DNA from 3 places in the Candidatus Thiodiazotropha sp. AKAK2 genome. Region 1 is predicted to be linked to each of the others. Evidence: predicted binding sites of a transcription regulator. Region 1 holds the regulator's gene; each other region holds the start of a gene.
What was found. The regulator FNR, encoded in region 1, switches genes on or off when oxygen is low (the NO sensors DNR and NnrR bind a similar motif). The targets are predictions, from matches to a motif close to TTGATNTANATCAA.

Region 1 (6,265 bases):
GCGCCAACCGACTGGGGGTATGGGGGGGTAACACAGGACGAACGCCGTCACATAACGGCCCAAACATGAATGGCCATCCATATCGGTTACCTCGGCGCCTCGAAGATGGGTCGATTGATCTGGCGTTCTACAAAGATCGGGCACTCGAGCTACGCTCGAATGTTTTCTTCTGTCTGTTTGGCAGGCTGGTGAATCTATTGAGAGGGTTGGTTAGCAGTTGAACAACCGGTGGATGGCATCCAATCCCTCCTGCACCACCTCATCCAGCTCTTCCGGGTCATCGTCATGCTCATAGGCCAGCATCGAATAGACCGATAGGGATTTCAGAGCCAAAGCGATTTTTTCAACGTCGGGTAGATTGAGCTCAACCCCGTCTCTCAGTCGGCAATCCTCACTCATGGTCAAAACCCTCTTACTGACATGGATTTATAGACTGGGATGGTCAGCCAGGATCGGCAGGCTGTCAAAAAAGAAGTGTGATTCTTTGATCTGAATCAATATCCCCTGGCCACTTTGGGCAAGGTATTTTCAATCTGGATAGGCTTCAGCCCGGCTCACAAGGTCTGTTCGGTGACATCCACATACAGCTTGATTCGCTGGCCAGGCTGTAGATATTTACCCTTGATGGTGTTCCAGCGCTTCAGATCCGCAACCGACACTTTGAACCTCTGGGCGATTCTGGAGAGAGAGTCTCCCCGTCTGACCTTGTAGTGCAATCGGCTCTGGGTGCCTGTGGGTTGCAGATCCAATAGGGAGGCGCTGGTCTGGTTGCGGGCGGTCCAGATGACTAAGGTCTGGCCCGTTTTAAGCGGGTCGCCGGGGGCCATACCGTTCCAGGCGGCAAGCTTTTTGTAACTCACATTATGCGCTCTGGCAATGGTCCAGAGGCTGTCCCCGGATTGAACCCGGTAGTGTTGCTTGGTGCCTTTTCTGGAGCGGTTTTGAATCGCCGCTTTGCGCTGGTCCTGGGCGTAGACATAGTGATCGATCTTTTTGCTCGATACCGGAATCAGCAGGTGTTTGCCGGCGCGAATCTTGTTGCCTCGCAGTTTGTTGACCTGCCTGATGAGCTTTGCGGTGGTGCCATGTCGACTGGCAATCACGCTCAGTGAGTCACCGGACTTGATTTTGTAGCGTTTCCAGGTGAGCCGCTTCTCCTGGGGCAGGGCGGCGAGCTTCTGTTTGAACGGTTCAACCCGGTCGAGGGGCAGGGTCAGCTTATGGGGGCCGTCCGGATCGGTGGCCCAGCGGTTGAAGCCCGCATTCAGCAGATAGAGCTCCTGGATGGGTAGCTCCGCCATCTCGGCGGCCAGCGCCAGATCGAGCTGGGATTTGATATCCACGGTGGCAAAATAGGCCTCGTCGGCGATTGGGTCCAGTGGCATGCCGTAGGCTTCCGCGTCCTTGAAGATCTTTGCCAGTGCGAGCAGGCGGGGTACATAGGCGCTGGTCTCATCCGGCAGCTTCAGCGACCAGTAGTCGGTCGGCTTAGCCTTTTTGCGGTTGCGTTTGATGGCGCTGCGTACGGTGCCGGCACCCGAGTTATAGGCGGCCAGGGCCAGCTCCCAGTCACCGTCGAACTGCTTGTTGAGGCGCTGCAGATAGTCGAGTGCAGCGCGGGTCGAGCTGACGACATCCCGGCGCCCGTCGTACCACCAGTTCTGTTTCAGGCCGAAATAGCGTCCGGTGGAGGGGATGAACTGCCAGATGCCGGCGGCACGGCCAGGGGAGTAGGCAAACGGCTGAAAAGCGCTCTCAACGGCCGGTAACAGGGCGATCTCCGCGGGAATGTCCCGCCTGTCGATCTCTTCAAGAATGAAAAACAGAAACGGGGCGGCCCGCTCTTGGATACGCTGCAGATATTTCGGGTGTTTCTGATACCAGCTCAGCTCTTTGCCGATACGGCTGTTGCTGGGGATGGTGAGGGCAAAATTCTGCCGCATTCTGTCCCAGGCGTGGGCCGGTGTCGGGTCGGGCAGAGAGGCAACCACTTCGGAGAGTTGTTCGGCCACCTCCGGCATCGACTCAGGTTTTACCTGTTCACTGCCGGCCAGGGGTTGGGTCTGTACGGTTTCGGTGGAGAGGCTGTCCAGAGGGACCTCGGTCAAGGCCGACTCCTCGGTGCCGTTCGGCAGAGACTGACAAGCCGCCAACAGACAGGTGAGTATTAGGTTCATTGCGAGCAGGTAGGGCTTGCTGAGAAGTGTTGCCGATCTGTTAAGTGACTTTGACATACCGAATACTGAAAGAAAATGTAACCAAAGCCGTGTATGATTTCCATGTAGTGTGAACTCCTGACAAACGGCCGCCTGTTGCAATCTGTGATCGTTACGGCCTCGTTACGCGTGGCATCACATATCACTGGGCGGGGCTGCTCGGTTGCACAGCAAATCCTTGATTTGCTTAGTGATGGTACGCCGGCCCAATGTTTCTATCCAGGCGCAGGCAATAACCTTCTAGTGCATGACAACCGCCGGGACATCGGTTAGCAATATGAGACGCTACACCTGAATCCTGCACAAACCAGGGCCGCTCCTTCGCCTCTTTGAGGTGCCATACTGATAGACAATCGAGTCGGATGCCACAACAGTAGGTTTAAGAGCGGCGCTCAAAAAGAAACACAGATTACCTGACAGTAGTGTCGGTAGCAAAGCCGATAGCTTGACAGATGAGAGAATATAGGCGGCTAAAACTGCGATCTTGCCAACAGAATCACATTCAGGAGTGGTTCGATACCCATCTTGGAGCGAATCTTATCGCCCAGGAACGGATCCCGCTTGAGCGCCATCTCTCTGCCATGTTCGGCTACCATCTGGTGCAGATCGGTCATCAGGGGGTGGGTGAGGAGCTGTTGCAGTTCAGTCCAGCCCGTAACCGGCTAGTGATGGGGATCGGCAACTCCGGTCAACCGAGTGAATTACAGGCTGATCCAAGCCATCTGCCGTTTGCCACCGACAGTGTGGATGGGGTGCTGTTGCCCCATACCCTCGATTTTTCCCTTGATCCGCACCAGGTGTTGCGCGAAGTTGAGCGGATTCTGATACCCGAGGGAAAGCTGCTACTGAGTGGTTTCAACCCCTGGAGTCTTTGGGGTGGGGTGAGGTTGCTGCGCATGCGCTCATCCAATCCACCCTGGTGTGGCCACTTTTTCAGCAGTCGGCGGGTACTGGATTGGCTGGCACTGCTGGGCTTCGATCTGCTGGAGATCCAGTATCTGAACTACCGGCCTCCGATCCAGCACCAGGGTGTGATGCAGAAGTTGCAGTTTATGGAACAGATCGGTGACAAGGTCTATCCGAATTTTGGTGGTGTGTATATCATACTGGCGGTGAAGCGCGTGGTGACGATTACACCGATCCGGCCGAAATGGTCGGTGAAGAAGCGGGTCATTCCCACCGCAGCGGAACCCACAATCAGAAACGGTGCCTGAATTACCCCTACCATGGATTGCAACAGAATTCGATGACACAGCATGTAGAACTCTTTACGGACGGCGCCTGCAAGGGAAACCCCGGGCCTGGCGGCTGGGGCGTGGTCTTGCGCTATGGCGATCATGAGAAGCACCTCTATGGGGGGGAGGCCACCACCACCAATAACCGTATGGAGCTGCTGGCGGTCATCAAGGGGTTGCAGCAGCTGAAACGGTCCAGTCGTGTCGCTGTGACCACCGACTCCCAGTATGTCAAAAACGGCATTACCCAATGGATTCACAACTGGAAAAAGAATGGCTGGAAGACGGCTGCCAGGAAGGCGGTGAAAAATGCCGATCTGTGGCAGATCCTCGACAGCGAGGTTAACAAGCACCAGGTGGATTGGTACTGGGTGAAAGGGCATGCAGGGCATCCCGGCAATGAGTTGGCGGACCAGCTGGCCAACAAGGGCATCCAGGAGCTGTAGGATGATGCGTCAGATCGTACTCGATACGGAAACCACAGGTCTGGAGCCTGAACAGGGCCACAGGATCATTGAGATCGGCTGTGTCGAGCTGGTTGACAGACGGCTGACCGGTAACAATTTTCATCAGTTTCTCCAACCGGATCGGGAGATCGATGCCGGGGCCATCGAGGTGCATGGCATCACCAACGAGTTTCTTGCCGATAAACCTAAATTTTGCGATGTGGCCCAGGATTTTGTGGAGTATGTACGCGGCGCCGAGCTGATCATCCACAACGCCCCGTTTGACGTGGGATTCCTCGATAATGAGCTGAAACTGATGCATGATTCCCAGCGTATTGACAGCCTTTGCGCGGTTACCGATACCCTGGTGATGGCAAAGAAGATGCATCCGGGGCAGAGGAACAGCCTCGATGCCCTGTGTAAACGCTACGATATCGACAACTCTCATCGTGAGCTCCATGGAGCGCTACTCGATGCGGAGATACTGGCGGATGTCTATCTGATGATGACCGGCGGTCAGGCAGCGCTGGTGTTGGATGATGAGCTGGGTCGGCAGGGTGGTGAGGAGCGCGCGGCCGACAATATCCGTCGTTTGGCCACCGATCGTCCACCTCTGAAGGTGATCCAGGCGGTTGAGTCCGAGTTGGAAGCTCATCAGCGGCAGCTTGAAGCGATGGGTGAAGCCTGTATCTGGCACAAACAGCCGTAGCAGTCGTATCGGCTAACAGACCCTTCGTCAGACCCTCGATTGACTCGATTTGGCGCTGTCGCAGCCCTGCACGATGTCGTAGAGTCTGGGGATGTCGAGCAACTGAACGTGCTTGCGCTCCACTCTCAGCAGATTTTCATCCTGAAAACGGGTAAACAGCCGGCTGACTGTTTCAACGGCCAGGCCAAGATAGTTACCGATTTCATGACGGGACATACTCAGAAAGAAGTCGCTGGCTGAAAATCCCCGTTGCTTGAATCGCTCCGAGAAACTGAGCAGAAAGGTGGCCAGGCGCTCTTCGGCACTCTTTTTACCCAGCAGGGTCAGCATTTCCGTATCCTGGCCGATCTCCCGGCTCAGCAGGCGGTACATCTGGTGCTGCAGGCTGGGCATGATGGCGCTCAGGGACTCCAGCTGGGAGAAGGGGATCTCGCACACCGCTGTGGTCTCAAGGGCGATCGCCGAGCAGGTGTGGCAATCATCCTGAATGGCATCCAGGCCGATCAGCTCACCCGGAAGGTGGAAGCCCAGTACCTGTTCTCCACCATCTTCGTTGGGGCTGTAGGTTTTTACCGAGCCGCTGGTAATGACCCGCAGGCTGTGGAACTTGTCACCACCACGGTAGAGGTGGTCCCCCCGATGGTAGGGCCGCCCCCGTTTAATGATGCAGTCAAGGCGCTCCACGTCATCCGGTGTCAATCCCATCGGTAGACAGAGAGTGGCCAGACTGCAGTTCTTGCAGGCTACCTTGATATTTTCAAATGAGACAACTTTTCTGCTAGTCAAGTGATCGCTCCGGCATGCGGGGTGCTTTGATATCAACGCTTGGTAAAGACGGTTTACGCTTAAGGGGTATCATTTCCTTTCCGAGATGACCTCAATTTCCTCAATGGCGTTACAGCTCCCAGAGGTTGGTGTTTAAACCACTGGAGCCACTTATACCGCTATTCCCGACAAACAGCCTGTCGGAGCGGATAGCTTGTCTCCCCATCCTACAACCACATCCGTGTCTCTCAATTTTTTGTGAACCAGCACCCGGCCTATTTTTCCAGAAATTCTTGATGTTGATCAAGTCGTTTTAGTTTTTTTATTACTTTGGATCATTGCAGGACTTGTATCCAGGGTGGCTGGGAGCAAAAAAAAGCCGGCCAGAAGGCCGGCTTTTCTGCACATGGGTAGGCTTATTGAGCCGGTGCAGCTGGTGCAGGTGCTGCAGCTGGAGGCGCAGGATAGCCGTATGGAGCACCGTAAGGAGCGCCATAAGGAGCACCATAGCCGTATGGAGCGCCGTAACCATAAGGTCCATAGCCACCATAGTCACGGTAGTAGTTGTTACCCCGGCCATAGCCAGAACCGCGGGCATTACCACTCATGCCGAAGCTGAAATCACCGGAGCCATCACCCCAACCATCGCCCCAACCGTCATTGTTCCAGCCGCGGTTACCATAGCCAGGACCGCCCCACCAGGCAGAAGCGCTGGTAGACGCAGCTACAAGAGCAGCGATGCTCAGAACTTTAGCAAATTTAGTCATGCTTTCTTCCTCTCAAATGATTGTTTTGATACTACCATCGGTGATGTATAAAAGTGGCTTCGTAAGCCTCCATCATACGATGCTTGAGGACTTCACAACGAGGTCGGCCAAAAAAATGGCCTGGACG
Region 2 (6,265 bases), on a different contig from region 1:
GCAGGTGATATGCAGTACAATCCGTTGCGTATCGGCAACAGCAGCAGACCGGGCCAGCTGTTGCGAATTTTACAAGCACTCCTGCTGGCGCTGCTACTGTCGGCCTGCAGTCGTATCCAGCTGGCTTACAACAACCTCGACTGGCTGTTGCCGCATTACCTCAGCTCTTACATGCCCCTGTCCGATAACCAGGACAGCCTGCTGGAAGCGGGCGTCGAGAATTTCCTCCACTGGCATTGCAGCACCCAGGTCACCAACTATGCGCATCTGTTGCGCGAAGTCGATAGACGCTTCCGAAGCGACGATCTGATCCGAAGCGAACTGATAACCTTCAACGATCGTGTCCAACAGGCCTGGACGGGCATCCTGCAGCAGGGCAGCCCGGCACTGGGTGTTATCCTGCTCACCGCGGATGAAACCCAGATCAGGGAACTCTTCAAAGGCTTTGAGGAACGCAATAGCGAGTGGCTGGAGGAGTTCGAAGCCACCAGTGACGAGGAGTTGCGCGATGACTACCGGGAACGCATGAGCAAGGAGTTGCAGCGCTGGTTCGGCGAACTGGACGAACGGCAGGAACAGCTACTGGTCGTCTGGAGCAGGCGGTTCCAGCCACTGGGCCTGCAGGGATTGGAAGTGCGGCGGCGCTGGCAGTCACGCCTGCAGGAGATCATGAACGCCCGCAATGATCCCGAGGCTTTCCAGCGCGAATTCGCTGAACTGCTGACCAACCCGGGCACACTGCGCACCCCGGTTTACCAACAGCGCCTGGATCATAATCTCGACGTGACGATCGACATGCTCTATACCATTGTCCAACAACTCAGCGATGCGCAAAAGCACCACCTGAAACGGCAGGTCAAAGCCGTGGCAGGCGATTTTGACGGCCTGGCATGCAGTGCTGAACCGGTAGCGTCTTGAATAGATAACTGTGCTATCAGCCGGGCGCTGAATCTCTTGAGCAGCACGAACCTCCGGTTTGGTTGGCCAACTCCTGTATTTGGGCCTGTGTGATGGCGGATCTGCATAGGCGCTGCGGAGCTGAGTGCGCGCCGACCGCTATCGGGAGATGGCACTCAAACTGGCGCCGACCGTGGCAGTTAGTAAGCTGCTACAGCATTGTTTCTTTCATCGGAACCGCTGACCGGCACTGCGGGCGAAGTCGTTGACTCTCTGTCCGCAAGTGCGTTTGATTAACCCTAATTCAGCAAAGATTGCATTGTATACGGATCAATTTGACATTGTTGATATTAATGCTAGTTCCGTTCAAGGTGCCGTGACCTCCGCTGGCATAGTCGATAAAATCCGGCGGATCTGGAAAGGTCATATCATTGGTGGTCAGGATATCACTATTACCAAAGCTGAAACTGCCGTCACTGCTTCTGAACTCGTAACCTTCATTGTGATATTCACCCGGAGTATGCTGCTGAAATTTTAGTACTCCCTCCATTCCTGTAAAGGTTTGACCTAAGCAGTGTATGGTGAATAGACAAACGGGATAGGAGATAAACTCATCGGATTGTGAATCGGCGGTTTTGTTAACGCAGACCGTACCGTAGAGTTCAGAAACACCATCGTCACTCCCTGACTCTCTGACATTTGCAGTTATCGCATAGATATACTGCGGTTCAATAACAAACTTCAATCTATTTTCAAGCGGTGTTGTATTAGGCATGAGAAACTCCTTTGCTCATGATTATTCAAATAAAATATAGAAACTGGGCAGCCCCAGATCAACCTTAGTCAGTGCGCCTATATGTATAAGGAGAATAACCCCTATCACCCATGAATATCAAGGCTGAAACTGGAGCCTGGGTATACTTGAAATATCCGCCTATCTGACATCAATCTATTCACCTCCCTGGATTTCCGCCTGAACCACCCGCTTCCACTGCCTACTTAGACTTCCGGTTTAGTTCAGGCAAAAGGCCACCAAGCAATGCATCCTAATGTTGTATCAGTGTATCAATAGCCGGAATCCTGTTGAGAGCGCCCAAAATCGACCCGAATCAGGAGAGGTCCGTGCTAGCGGAAAAATAAAGTGAAAAAATAAATGAAAAATAAAGGAGAAAAATAAAGGACACCCTAAAAAATAAAAAAATAAATAAAGGACACCCCAACAAATATTGAAAAATCACAGTAAGTGATATAGGGTTTATCGAAAGAAACAAATCAACAAGGAGGTTGATATGACAAGAGCACGTAAAGCGCTTGTGAGCCTGGAATCCACGCCTTACTACCACTGCATCTCCCGCTGTGTTCGTCGAGCATGGTTATGTGGTGAAGATCCCTATACCGGTCAGAACTTTGAGCATCGTCGACAATGGGTGTTGGATCGATTGCGGGAACTATCTGAACTATTTGCAATTGATATCTGTGCCTATGCGATTCTATCGAATCATTATCATGTTGTAGTACATGTAGATAGTAAAAAGGCCAAATCCTGGTCAGAGCGAGAGGTCATTCTAAATTGGACACAACTCTATAAGGGTCACTTATTGGCTGATCGTTATCTATCAGGTGATGCAATGACTACAGCTGAGCGAGTTGCTCTGTCTGAATTGATCGAAGAGTGGCGACTTCGCTTATATGATATCAGTTGGTTCATGCGTTGCTTGAATGAACACTTAGCGCACAAAGCAAATGAAGAAGATAAGTGTAAAGGCAGGTTTTTCGAAGGCCGCTTCAAGAGTCAGGCCTTACTTGATGAGGGTGCAGTTCTGACTTGTATGAGTTATGTAGATCTCAATCCAATTCGGGCGTCAATGGCTGAAACACCAGAAGAATCAGACTTTACGTCCATACAAGAGCGTATCAAGGTCTATATTGAGAAACAGCGATCAGATAACGTAAGCCAGCCTCGTACGAAGCTGTATCCATTTGCAAAAACAAAAGGAAATGAACCACTCAATGGAATCGATTTTGCTGAAGAGGACTACTTTCGGCTGCTGGACTGGACAGGTAGAGCGATACGAAATGATAAGAGAGGTTCGATTCCAGAAGATTTAGCACCAATTCTTGAACGGTTGAATTTAAAACCTGACGTCTGGTTGAAAAGCATCAATAACTATAACAAAGACTATTTCACTGCGGTGGGTTCATTTGAACATATCAAGAGTTATGCTATTGCGCTCAAAAAGCACTGGTTCCAGGGGCAAAATGCAGCGAAAAACAATTATTGTCTCGCATAGGATTTGTAGGGCGGAATATTTCTACGGTTTCTATATACAGTAGATAAGAGCTAATGCAAAGTTGGGGTGTCCTTGATTTGTATTGATTTTGTCGATGCAAAGTTGGTGCAAAGTTGGGGTGTCCTTGATTGCAATTTTGCATTGATTTTGTCGGATTTTGTTTGATCAGAGCCACAATGAGCAATATGATGATCGATACAATCTGCACTTGCTTGCGCGACCTGGTCACAATCACTTCTCCTTTCCACTGAGCGAGATAGCACATGGGCCGAAATATCGCTCAATGGACATGGGGGATATCTCGAATGTATTGCTATTTTCAACCCACGAGAATCGAGGTGCAGGATTTTGTCTCATGTCGATGGAGCTACGTTGAATATAGCCTGGTTCAGGTATAGCTATGTATGGCTCTCCTTTTAAGTGCAACCTCGTTGCGCAGGCAGACGGCCCGTCATCGGCCGTACGGTGGCGTTATTACGAATCCCCCACCCCCCTGATGCCCCCTGCCAACCGGTGCAACCCATCTACGGTCAATTGATCGAGTTCCCGGGGAATGTCACATTCATACATGCCGCATGTCCGATTCATTAAGGGTGATAAAGAGGTTTCATTGAGCCTAGACTGGCCGGTAACAGGTGTATAGCACACATTTGTGTTGCCACATTTGCATAAGGTACCAGGAGAATCACCGCCCCGCTATCGAACTAGACTGAAAACCGCTACCTGAATATATCTGAAACACACGTCTAACTGACCCGAATCCATTCAATCCGCTGGCCCTTGATGCGGTCGATCACCTTGGCTTCACCGCTACACTAACGATATCAACTTAGATCCGTTGCGGATCGAGAACTTGTGAATGCAGCTCTCGGCGTTGCCCATGGCTTGGGGCTTACAGAAGTTGGCGGGTTAACAACATCAAGGACAGGCTGTCTGGTGAACTGTTGCCCGAATAAAATCAGAAGGCCAGGGAGGCCTTGCGGATCTCTGCCCAGGTTGTCATAAAAAAATCGGGAAAAATGCTACGGAAACGGTGAATACTAAGAAGTCGGACCGCGATTGACACCCGTCCTTTTCCGGTTGGCACCGAATGGGGGAAGCCTGGTAATTACCCAGAGCGCAACCAGGTAATAGATCAGGTATTTGACCCAAATCATCTAAAGAGCAATAAACCACAAATCCGCCCGTGAAACATATGTTCCACAGGCGTATGCTGTAACAAATCAGTAACAAAACTGCAACATACCAGGATGGTGGGCAGACGGAATCCGGGTTCAATCAAAGCGTGGCAGAGTCCACCGATCGGCGAGCCAAGACCCGGAGAGCCCCAACCAAGGGCTTCATGCGTAGATGAATATTAGTAATCTCGCATATACATATAATAAAACTGGAGAAAAACGTCCCACCCCTACTATGCAGGGAAAAAAGGACGACCAACGAGTAATGACCAACGACCTACAGTCCAATCTGTTTCATCTAGAGGGGAGTATACCCACCACCCCCTTACTCGCTCCTCCCAGTGGCGATACCCCTGATGTTGAGAAAAACGAAACGGTAGAGATAGCCTCACCGAAGACGCTGGTCGCCGAAATACAAGCGCTGAAGGAAGAGATCAGCAGATCGGAAAATGATGATCAACCCGCTATCCGGCGTTATCGAAACGAACGGGAACTAAAACCCTACCAGGCCGAGCTAATCAAGATGCAGAAGTGCCTGGAAGATCACAACAAGCGCGTGGTTATCCTTTTCGAAGGCCGCAGTGCCGCAGGCAAGGGCGGCGCCATCCGGCGAATCACCCGCTACATGAACGAAAAACACTATCGCACCGTCGCTCTCGGTAAGCCGAGTGATGAAGAACGCAGCCAATGGTATTTTCAACGCTATATCAGTCAACTTCCCCGTGCCGGAGAGGTCGTGCTGTTCGACACGAGTTGGTATAGCAGAGCCATGGTGGAACCGGTGCTTGGTTTCTGCACTGCCAAGGAGTACCGAGACTTCATCAAGGGCGTGAGCGGATTCGAAAACGACCTGGTACGACAGGATACTATCCTGGTGAAGCTCTACTTCAGCATCAGTCGCAAGGAGCAGCAGAAGCGTTTCGATCGACGCAGGATCGATCCATTACGCCAGTGGAAGCTGGACGAGGCCGACATACAGATCCAGGAAAAACGCGACGAATTCACCAAAATGAAATATCGAATGTTGCGCCGGACCCATACGCATCATGCCCCCTGGACGATCATCCGCTCGGACAAAAAGCACCTGGCCAGGCTCAATGCCATCAAGGCCATCCTCAACGCGGTGCCCTACGAGCGCGTAGACACCAATCTGGACCTGACAACCGACCCATCGGTGGTGATATCTGGTGCCCGGGAGCAGGAAATCATGCAGGCGCAACTGCTGAGAAACGGCCGCTTGGAGATCTGAACTATCGATTAAAGATACGCACAATCAAAGCTGTACCCAACGCAACAAACTGCCGTAACGGGGGAGCTTACAACTGGTTTTTTTGCAGGAAGAAGCTAAGGTCTAAGTGTGCTTTGAGTGACTTCCTGAGCTTACTTTGGTGGTTATACCCCAGCAGTCACCACCGGGAACTGGATTTTTTGTCCACATGGGTTAACCACTGGTTACACCACTTACCAATACTTCGGAGGTTTTATGCGATCAACCAACCCCATCGCATCGCTACTCGGGCACTCCCCTTTCAAGCCTATGCAGGAGCACATGCGAATAACGAAAGAGTGTGTCGCTGAGGTTCCAGCTCTATTTGACGCCCTGATCGCCAAGGACCAGGAGAAACTGCTGAGCCAGAAAGACAAGATCTTTGCCAAGGAGCAGGAAGCCGACGACCTGAAAAACAACCTTCGGGCGCACCTGCCAAAGAGCCTGTTCATGCCGGTGGATCGGCGCGACTTGCTGGAACTACTGAACCGGCAGGACAGCATTGCCAATACCTCTCAGGACATTGCCGGACTCATGATGCAGCGGGACATGGCTGTCCCCGCAGGAATGGAAGAGCCTCTGGCCGCCATGGTGCAGCGCTGCGTGGAGACCTGTTACCAGGCCGCCACCAT
Region 3 (6,265 bases), on a different contig from region 1:
TGATGACCTCGGCCAGCTTGTTGGCACCGGTTCCCAGACCGGGAAAGTTCTTCGGCCAGGTGGTCACCATCTTCCATTTGATCTTGGCTTTCGCCTCGGCAACGCTGGCGGTGGAGAGGCCAACACCGGTCGCCAGTGCACCGGCACCAACCTTTGTTATAAATTCACGACGTTTCATGTAACCCTCCGGTCTGTCTGTATTTGCTATTCGATGTAATTCTTCTTAGGCCCGCCCTAGCAGGGTGAAAGGTTGGCGTAGGCCACGACCAGCCACTTGGTACCAACCTCTTCAAAGTTAACCTGCACCCGGGCACTCTGTCCTTGACCCTCTGCGTTCAGCACCACGCCTTCACCAAATTTAGCATGGCATACCCGTTGTCCCAGATTAAACCCGCACTGCTGGGTGGTTTCAAGGTAGGGCGAGTCGCCGTAGATCGGTTGACTGCTTACCGGTCCGGCCCGTACCTCCCTCATCAGTTCAGCGGGGATCTCGCGGATGAATCTGGAGGGCAGGGGATAACTGTCACTGCCATGCAGCCGTCGACTCTCTGCATGACTCAGATAGAGCAGCTTCATCGCCCGGGTGATACCCACATAACAGAGTCTGCGCTCCTCTTCGAGTCGAGTGGGGTCATCCGCCGACATGCTGTGTGGAAACAGCCCCTCTTCCATGCCAACAAGAAAAACCAGTGGAAACTCCAATCCCTTGGCTGAATGGAGGGTCATCAGTTGCACACAATCCTCATACGGATCCCCCTGCGCCTCACCGGCTTCCAGTGCAGCGTGGGAGAGAAAGGCATCCAACTCCTCCAGCTCATCATCCTCACCCCATTCAAATTGACGGGTGGCATTGACCAGCTCTTCCAGATTCTCCTTACGATCAATCCCTTTGCCGTCACGGCTCTTGGCAAAGTGGTCCGGCAGACCACTGGCGTTCAACACCTGATCCACCTTTTCGGCGAGGGTCAGGTCTCTGGTTTCGACCTTCAACTCCTCCAACAGATCGAGAAACTTCTGCAGGGCGGTCGCGGCCCGCTTCGCCATACCGCCACCCTGCACCAGCTCACTGGCAGCCTGCCAGAGAGAACAATCGAACATCCTGGCATGACTGCGCAACGCCTCCATGGTTTTTGCACCGATGCCTCGCGGCGGCATATTCACCGCCCGCTCAAAACCGCTGTCGTCATGGAAGTTACTCAGCAGGCGCAGATAGGCCAGGGCGTCTTTGATCTCCGCCCGTTCGAAAAACCGCAATCCGCCATAGACCCGATAGGGAACCCCGGACTGGATCAACGCCTCTTCAAACAGCCGTGATTGGGCTGTGGTGCGATAGAGAATCGCCACCTCGGTGCGGGCGTGGCCCTCTTCGATGTACTGACGGATTCGCTCCACCACGAATCGGGCCTCATCGATCTCGTTGAAGGCGCCGTAGAGATTGATCGGTTCACCTTCACAATCCTCTGTCCAGAGCTGCTTGCCGAGCCGCGAAGGGTTATTGTTGATCAGCGCATTGGCCGCATTCAGGATATTACCGGTGGAGCGATAGTTCTGCTCCAGGCGCACCAGTTTTGCTGACTGATAGTGGTTCTGGAAACTCTGGATATTCTCCACCCGGGCGCCGCGCCAGCCATAGATCGACTGATCGTCATCCCCTACGATGAACAGATGGCTCTGCTTGCCGGCGAGCAACCTCAACCAGGCATACTGGATGGTGTTGGTGTCCTGAAACTCATCCACCAGCAGATGCTGGAAACGGTTCTGATAGTGTTGCAACAGATCCGCCCGATCCCGCATCAGCTCATGGGCACGCAGCAGCAATTCAGCAAAATCCACCTGGCCTCCCCGCTCGCAGGCGGCCTGATACTCACTGTAGATACGAATCATCTGTCGCTGATAGGGATCCCCGCCATCATCCAGATGCTGGGCACGCAGCCCTTCATCCTTTTTGCCGTTGATAAACCACTGCACCTGCCGCGGCGGCCAGCGTGCCTCATCCAGATCGAGACTCTTCAGCAGACGCTTGATCAGCCGAAACTGATCATCCGAGTCGAGGATCTGGAAATTCTGTGGTAAGCCCGCCTCCTTCCAGTGACCGCGCAGCAGTCGATGGGCAAGACCGTGAAATGTGCCGACCCACATACCGCCGATGGGTTGACCGAGCAGCTCTTCGATACGATTACGCATCTCCTTGGCCGCCTTGTTGGTAAAGGTGACCGCCATGATCGACCAGGGGGTGACCTGTTCTACGCTCAGCAGCCAGGCAATTCGATGGACCAGCACCCGGGTTTTGCCACTGCCGGCGCCAGCCAGCACCAGCAGGCTGCCGACCGGGGCGGTTACTGCTTCCCGTTGCGCATCATTGAGAGGATCGAGTATGGGTGAGACATCCATCCGGGTATGATACGCACCTAAGTAGCTTATTTTCCAGTGAGGTTATAGATGCAGATATTGGCAGGCGATATCGGTGGAACCAATACCCGACTGGCGCTGTTCGATTCCACAGGCACCACGCCAGAGCAAGCGATCATCGAAGCCAGCTATCCGAGCCCGGCCCATCCGACCATCGAATCGATTCTCAAACAGTTTCTCGATCAGCACAATCTCAAACGGATCGAGCGTGCCTGTTTCGGACTCGCCGGACCGGTCATCGATCAGGTCTGCGAAACGACCAACCTGCCCTGGCTGGTCTCCGCCCAGGCGGTGAAACAGCAGTTCGGCTTTGATCAGGTCTGGTTGCTGAATGACCTTGAAGCCAATGCCTGGGGTATCGACACCCTCCATGAGTCCGACATTCACAGCCTCAATACCGGGGCTGCAAATGCTGCTGGCAACCGCTCGATCATCTCTGCCGGCACCGGCCTTGGAGAAGCCGGACTCTATTGGGATGGCAATCATTACCGACCCTTTCCCTCGGAAGGGGGCCACTCGGACTTCAGTGCCAGCTCCTCATTGGAGTATGCGCTCTATGAAAGTCTTGCGCGGCAGTATGGTCATGTCAGCTGGGAGCGCCTCGTCTCAGGACCCGGAATAGAGAGCATCTACGCCTTTCTGCGTCAATATCGATCGGCCACAACACCGGATTGGCTGCAACAGCAGATCAACCGGATCGGTGTGGCGCCAGCGGTTTCCAGGGCCGCCATCGACAAAACAGATCCGATCGCAGCAGAAACCATGGCGCTGTTCATCGAACTCTATGGTCGTGAGGCGAGTAATCATGCATTGAAGATCATGGCTACCGGGGGCGTCTATCTGGGTGGTGGTATTGCACCACAAATACTGCCGCTACTGACTGAGGGTCAGTTCATGCAGGCTTTTCTCGCCAAAGGCCGCATGCAGCACATCGTCACGGCAATGCCGGTGAGGGTCATTCTGAATGATAAGACGGCCCTGAAGGGTGCAGCCCACTTCGCAGCTCTGCAGGATTGATCACCCCGGAATGAGCCACGCACCCAGATGGGTGCGTGGCATGCAGATAGCGGTTCTGTTTGAACCTACCGGCGACTTTTACTTAATCGAAAGGTTTCGGTACCGGAGTATTGTCGGTTGAAGGTGGCAGGATCGGCATCATGAAGGATGGCTGATCCCCGGTCAGGGTCTTGAGAAAAGCCACGATCTGGCCGTTCTCCGCCTCTGTGAACTTACGACCCAGCTGCAACCTACCCATCACATCAACAGCTTCGGCCAGGGTTTGCGCTTCACCATCATGGAAGTAGGGGTAGGTCATCTCCACATTTCTCAAAGTGGGCACTTTGAATTTAAAGCGGTCCGCATCCTTACCGGTCACCGCACTCAGACCCTCTGCCTTGCTATCGGTCTTATAGGCCTCGACCAGACCCATCTTCTGAAATGAGTTGCCGCCAACCGCTTCACCGTTATGGCAGGCGGTGCAACCACTCTCCTTAAACAGCTTGTAGCCTTTCAGCTCCTCATCATTCAGCGCAGCCTTGTCGCCCAACAACCACTTGTCAAAATCCGAGTTGGGGGTCACCAGGGTCTTCTCAAACTCGGCGATCGCCTGGGTCACCTCATCGATGGTGATTTTATCCACGCCAAACACCTTCTTGAACTCCATCATGTATTGAGGGATCGATTCCAGCACCTCAATCGCCAGGGTATGGGTTGCCGCCATCTCGCCCGGATTGGCGATCGGACCACCGGCTTGTGCTTTCAGGTCTGCAGCCCGGCCGTCCCAGAACTGAGCCACGTTCAGGCTGGAGTTTAGGACGGTAGGCGCGTTGATCGGGCCCTGCTGCCAATTATGACCGATCGAGGTTTTAAGGTTATCGGTGCCCCCCATGCTCAGGTTGTGGCATGAATTGCACGAAATAAAGCCCGACTTGGACAGGCGGGGGTCAAAATAGAGTTTCTTGCCCAACTCAACCTGCCCCAGATTAATGCTCTGAACAGGTTTAATCGGTTTGATGGGTTCTTCCACTGCCATAGCATGGCTTGAAATACCTAGCAGCACTGTTGCGATCAGAGAAATTTTAAAGTTCATTTCCTTTTACCTGTAAGGTTCTTGAAGACTGGAACCATCCTCATGGAGTAACTGACTTGATCCGCCTGCTGCTCAACTCAGGCAGCTGCAGGCCATTTGGGAACATATTCGCATTGTTTATTTTTCGACCTGCATGGACTTTTTCGGTGTGACCGGCTCCGGACGACCCTAAAAACCATACAGTGTGGAGGTGAATATTAGAATTAGTCTAAATTTAAAACATTGACTTATGTCAACGTTTCCAACTCAGCGAAGAGAGAAATTCTCTGATCTGTCAGAAGAGGCGGCTGAAAAGGGGGCAATCGCTCAGGACTTGATGTTTTTAACCCGCACCACCAGATCGACAATATCCATGGATGTGCCTTCCGGCAGATCCTGTTCGATGAAGTGGGGTGCCAAACGATCTTTGATATCGATCAGGTCACCAGTATCCACATTGTAGAAGTGGTGGTGGTGGCTGTTGTTTGAATCGTAGAAGGTACGCGAGGCATCGATAAAGATCTCCCTCACCAATCCCTTCCGGGTGAACAATCCCAGGGTGTTGTAAACCGTCGCTTTCGATACCCGGCTGCCAGTCTGCTTGACCAGATCGAAGAGCTGATCTGCAGTGACATGCTGGTTACGCTCGAACAAAACATCCGCAATGATGCGCCGCTGTTTGGTCAGGTTGACCCCATGCGCGATCATCATCTGGGTAGTGTTCCGCTTTTGCGGAGGCTGTTGTTGTTCGTTCAAATCCATCAGATGAGTATAAATTCAATCGGCTGATAATTCTACAGCCCGATATAATTAACATATTTTACATAGGGTTATATTCCGCACAAAGCCATGCTCTGCAATTCATTACACACATTCCTTCTCAAAAACAATTTAATATTAGGTAAAAACTATCATTGCCATTGAAAAGACCATTCGCTTCCAATCATTTTTAGAACTATTCTAAGCATCAGCGAAGAGCCTGCAGGGCTCAACGTGCAATTCCACAATAACCATCATTTCGGAGAACCAGATATGGAACTCAAAGGTAGTAATACTGAGCAAAACCTGAAAGACGCTTTTGCCGGAGAATCCCAAGCCAACCGTCGCTACCTCTACTTCGCTGCCAAAGCCGATGTAGAGGGTTACAACGATGTAGCAGCCCTGTTTCGTTCCACCGCTGAAGGTGAAACCGGCCATGCCCATGGTCATCTTGAGTATCTGGAGCAGTGCGGCGATCCTGCAACCGGTCTGCCGATCGGCCCGACTGGCGACAACCTGAAGGCCGCTGTCGCCGGTGAAACCCACGAATACACTGACATGTATCCAGGTATGGCCAAAACCGCCCGCGATGAGGGTTTCGATGAAGTCGCTGACTGGTTCGAAACTCTGGCCAAAGCCGAGCGTTCTCATGCCAACCGTTACCAGAGAGCACTGGACGAGCTGGACTGAGCACCAGATCAGGCACGGGCAGCGCCCGATTCGGCGGCCTCGGCGAGGGGCCGCCCGGCCTCAATGCAGGAGTAGATACCCATGGCAGCACCTACCGGTCAACGAGAAGGTAATCTGGAAGCCCCGACACGGCATCCAATCGACTGGAAAAACCCCGAATACTACAACGAACAGAGCTTAATGGAAGAGCTGGAACGGGTCTTCGATCTGTGCCATGGCTGTCGACGCTGCGTCAGCCTCTGTCAAAGCTTTCCCAGTCTGTTCGATCTGGTGGATGAATCGGAGACCATGGAGGTCGATGGTGTTGCCAAAGAGGATTACTGGCAGGTGGTGGATCAC

Region 2: a site for FNR is predicted at 4,332-4,345, ahead of ppk2 (polyphosphate kinase 2). Genes of this name have one in related genera too.
Region 3: a site for FNR is predicted at 4,721-4,734, ahead of AC4IE8_RS10270 (cytochrome-c peroxidase). Genes of this name have one in related genera too.

The regions. Positions count from the first base shown of each region.
Region 1 covers NZ_JBSYOP010000021.1:199,158-205,422, reverse strand. Annotated here, with positions in the region: gene AC4IE8_RS08740 (tautomerase family protein) at 1-69, shown strand, start outside; gene AC4IE8_RS08735 (ribonuclease H) at 211-399, opposite strand; gene AC4IE8_RS08730 (lytic transglycosylase) at 555-2,234, opposite strand; gene AC4IE8_RS08725 (class I SAM-dependent methyltransferase) at 2,669-3,430, shown strand; gene rnhA (ribonuclease HI) at 3,463-3,897, shown strand; gene dnaQ (DNA polymerase III subunit epsilon) at 3,902-4,606, shown strand; gene fnr (fumarate/nitrate reduction transcriptional regulator Fnr) at 4,634-5,392, opposite strand; gene AC4IE8_RS08705 (sulfur globule family protein) at 5,788-6,138, opposite strand.
Region 2 covers NZ_JBSYOP010000035.1:51,143-57,407, forward strand. Annotated here, with positions in the region: gene AC4IE8_RS17815 (DUF6279 family lipoprotein) at 10-918, shown strand; gene AC4IE8_RS17820 (hypothetical protein) at 1,202-1,672, opposite strand; gene AC4IE8_RS17825 (transposase) at 2,187-3,188, shown strand; gene ppk2 (polyphosphate kinase 2) at 4,632-5,615, shown strand; gene AC4IE8_RS17835 (TIGR00153 family protein) at 5,850-6,265, shown strand, end outside.
Region 3 covers NZ_JBSYOP010000022.1:318,939-325,203, reverse strand. Annotated here, with positions in the region: gene AC4IE8_RS10285 (TRAP transporter substrate-binding protein) at 1-178, opposite strand, end outside; gene uvrD (DNA helicase II) at 235-2,391, opposite strand; gene AC4IE8_RS10275 (glucokinase) at 2,440-3,426, shown strand; gene AC4IE8_RS10270 (cytochrome-c peroxidase) at 3,509-4,498, opposite strand; gene AC4IE8_RS10265 (Fur family transcriptional regulator) at 4,805-5,239, opposite strand; gene AC4IE8_RS10260 (rubrerythrin family protein) at 5,510-5,926, shown strand; gene AC4IE8_RS10255 (heterodisulfide reductase-related iron-sulfur binding cluster) at 6,008-6,265, shown strand, end outside.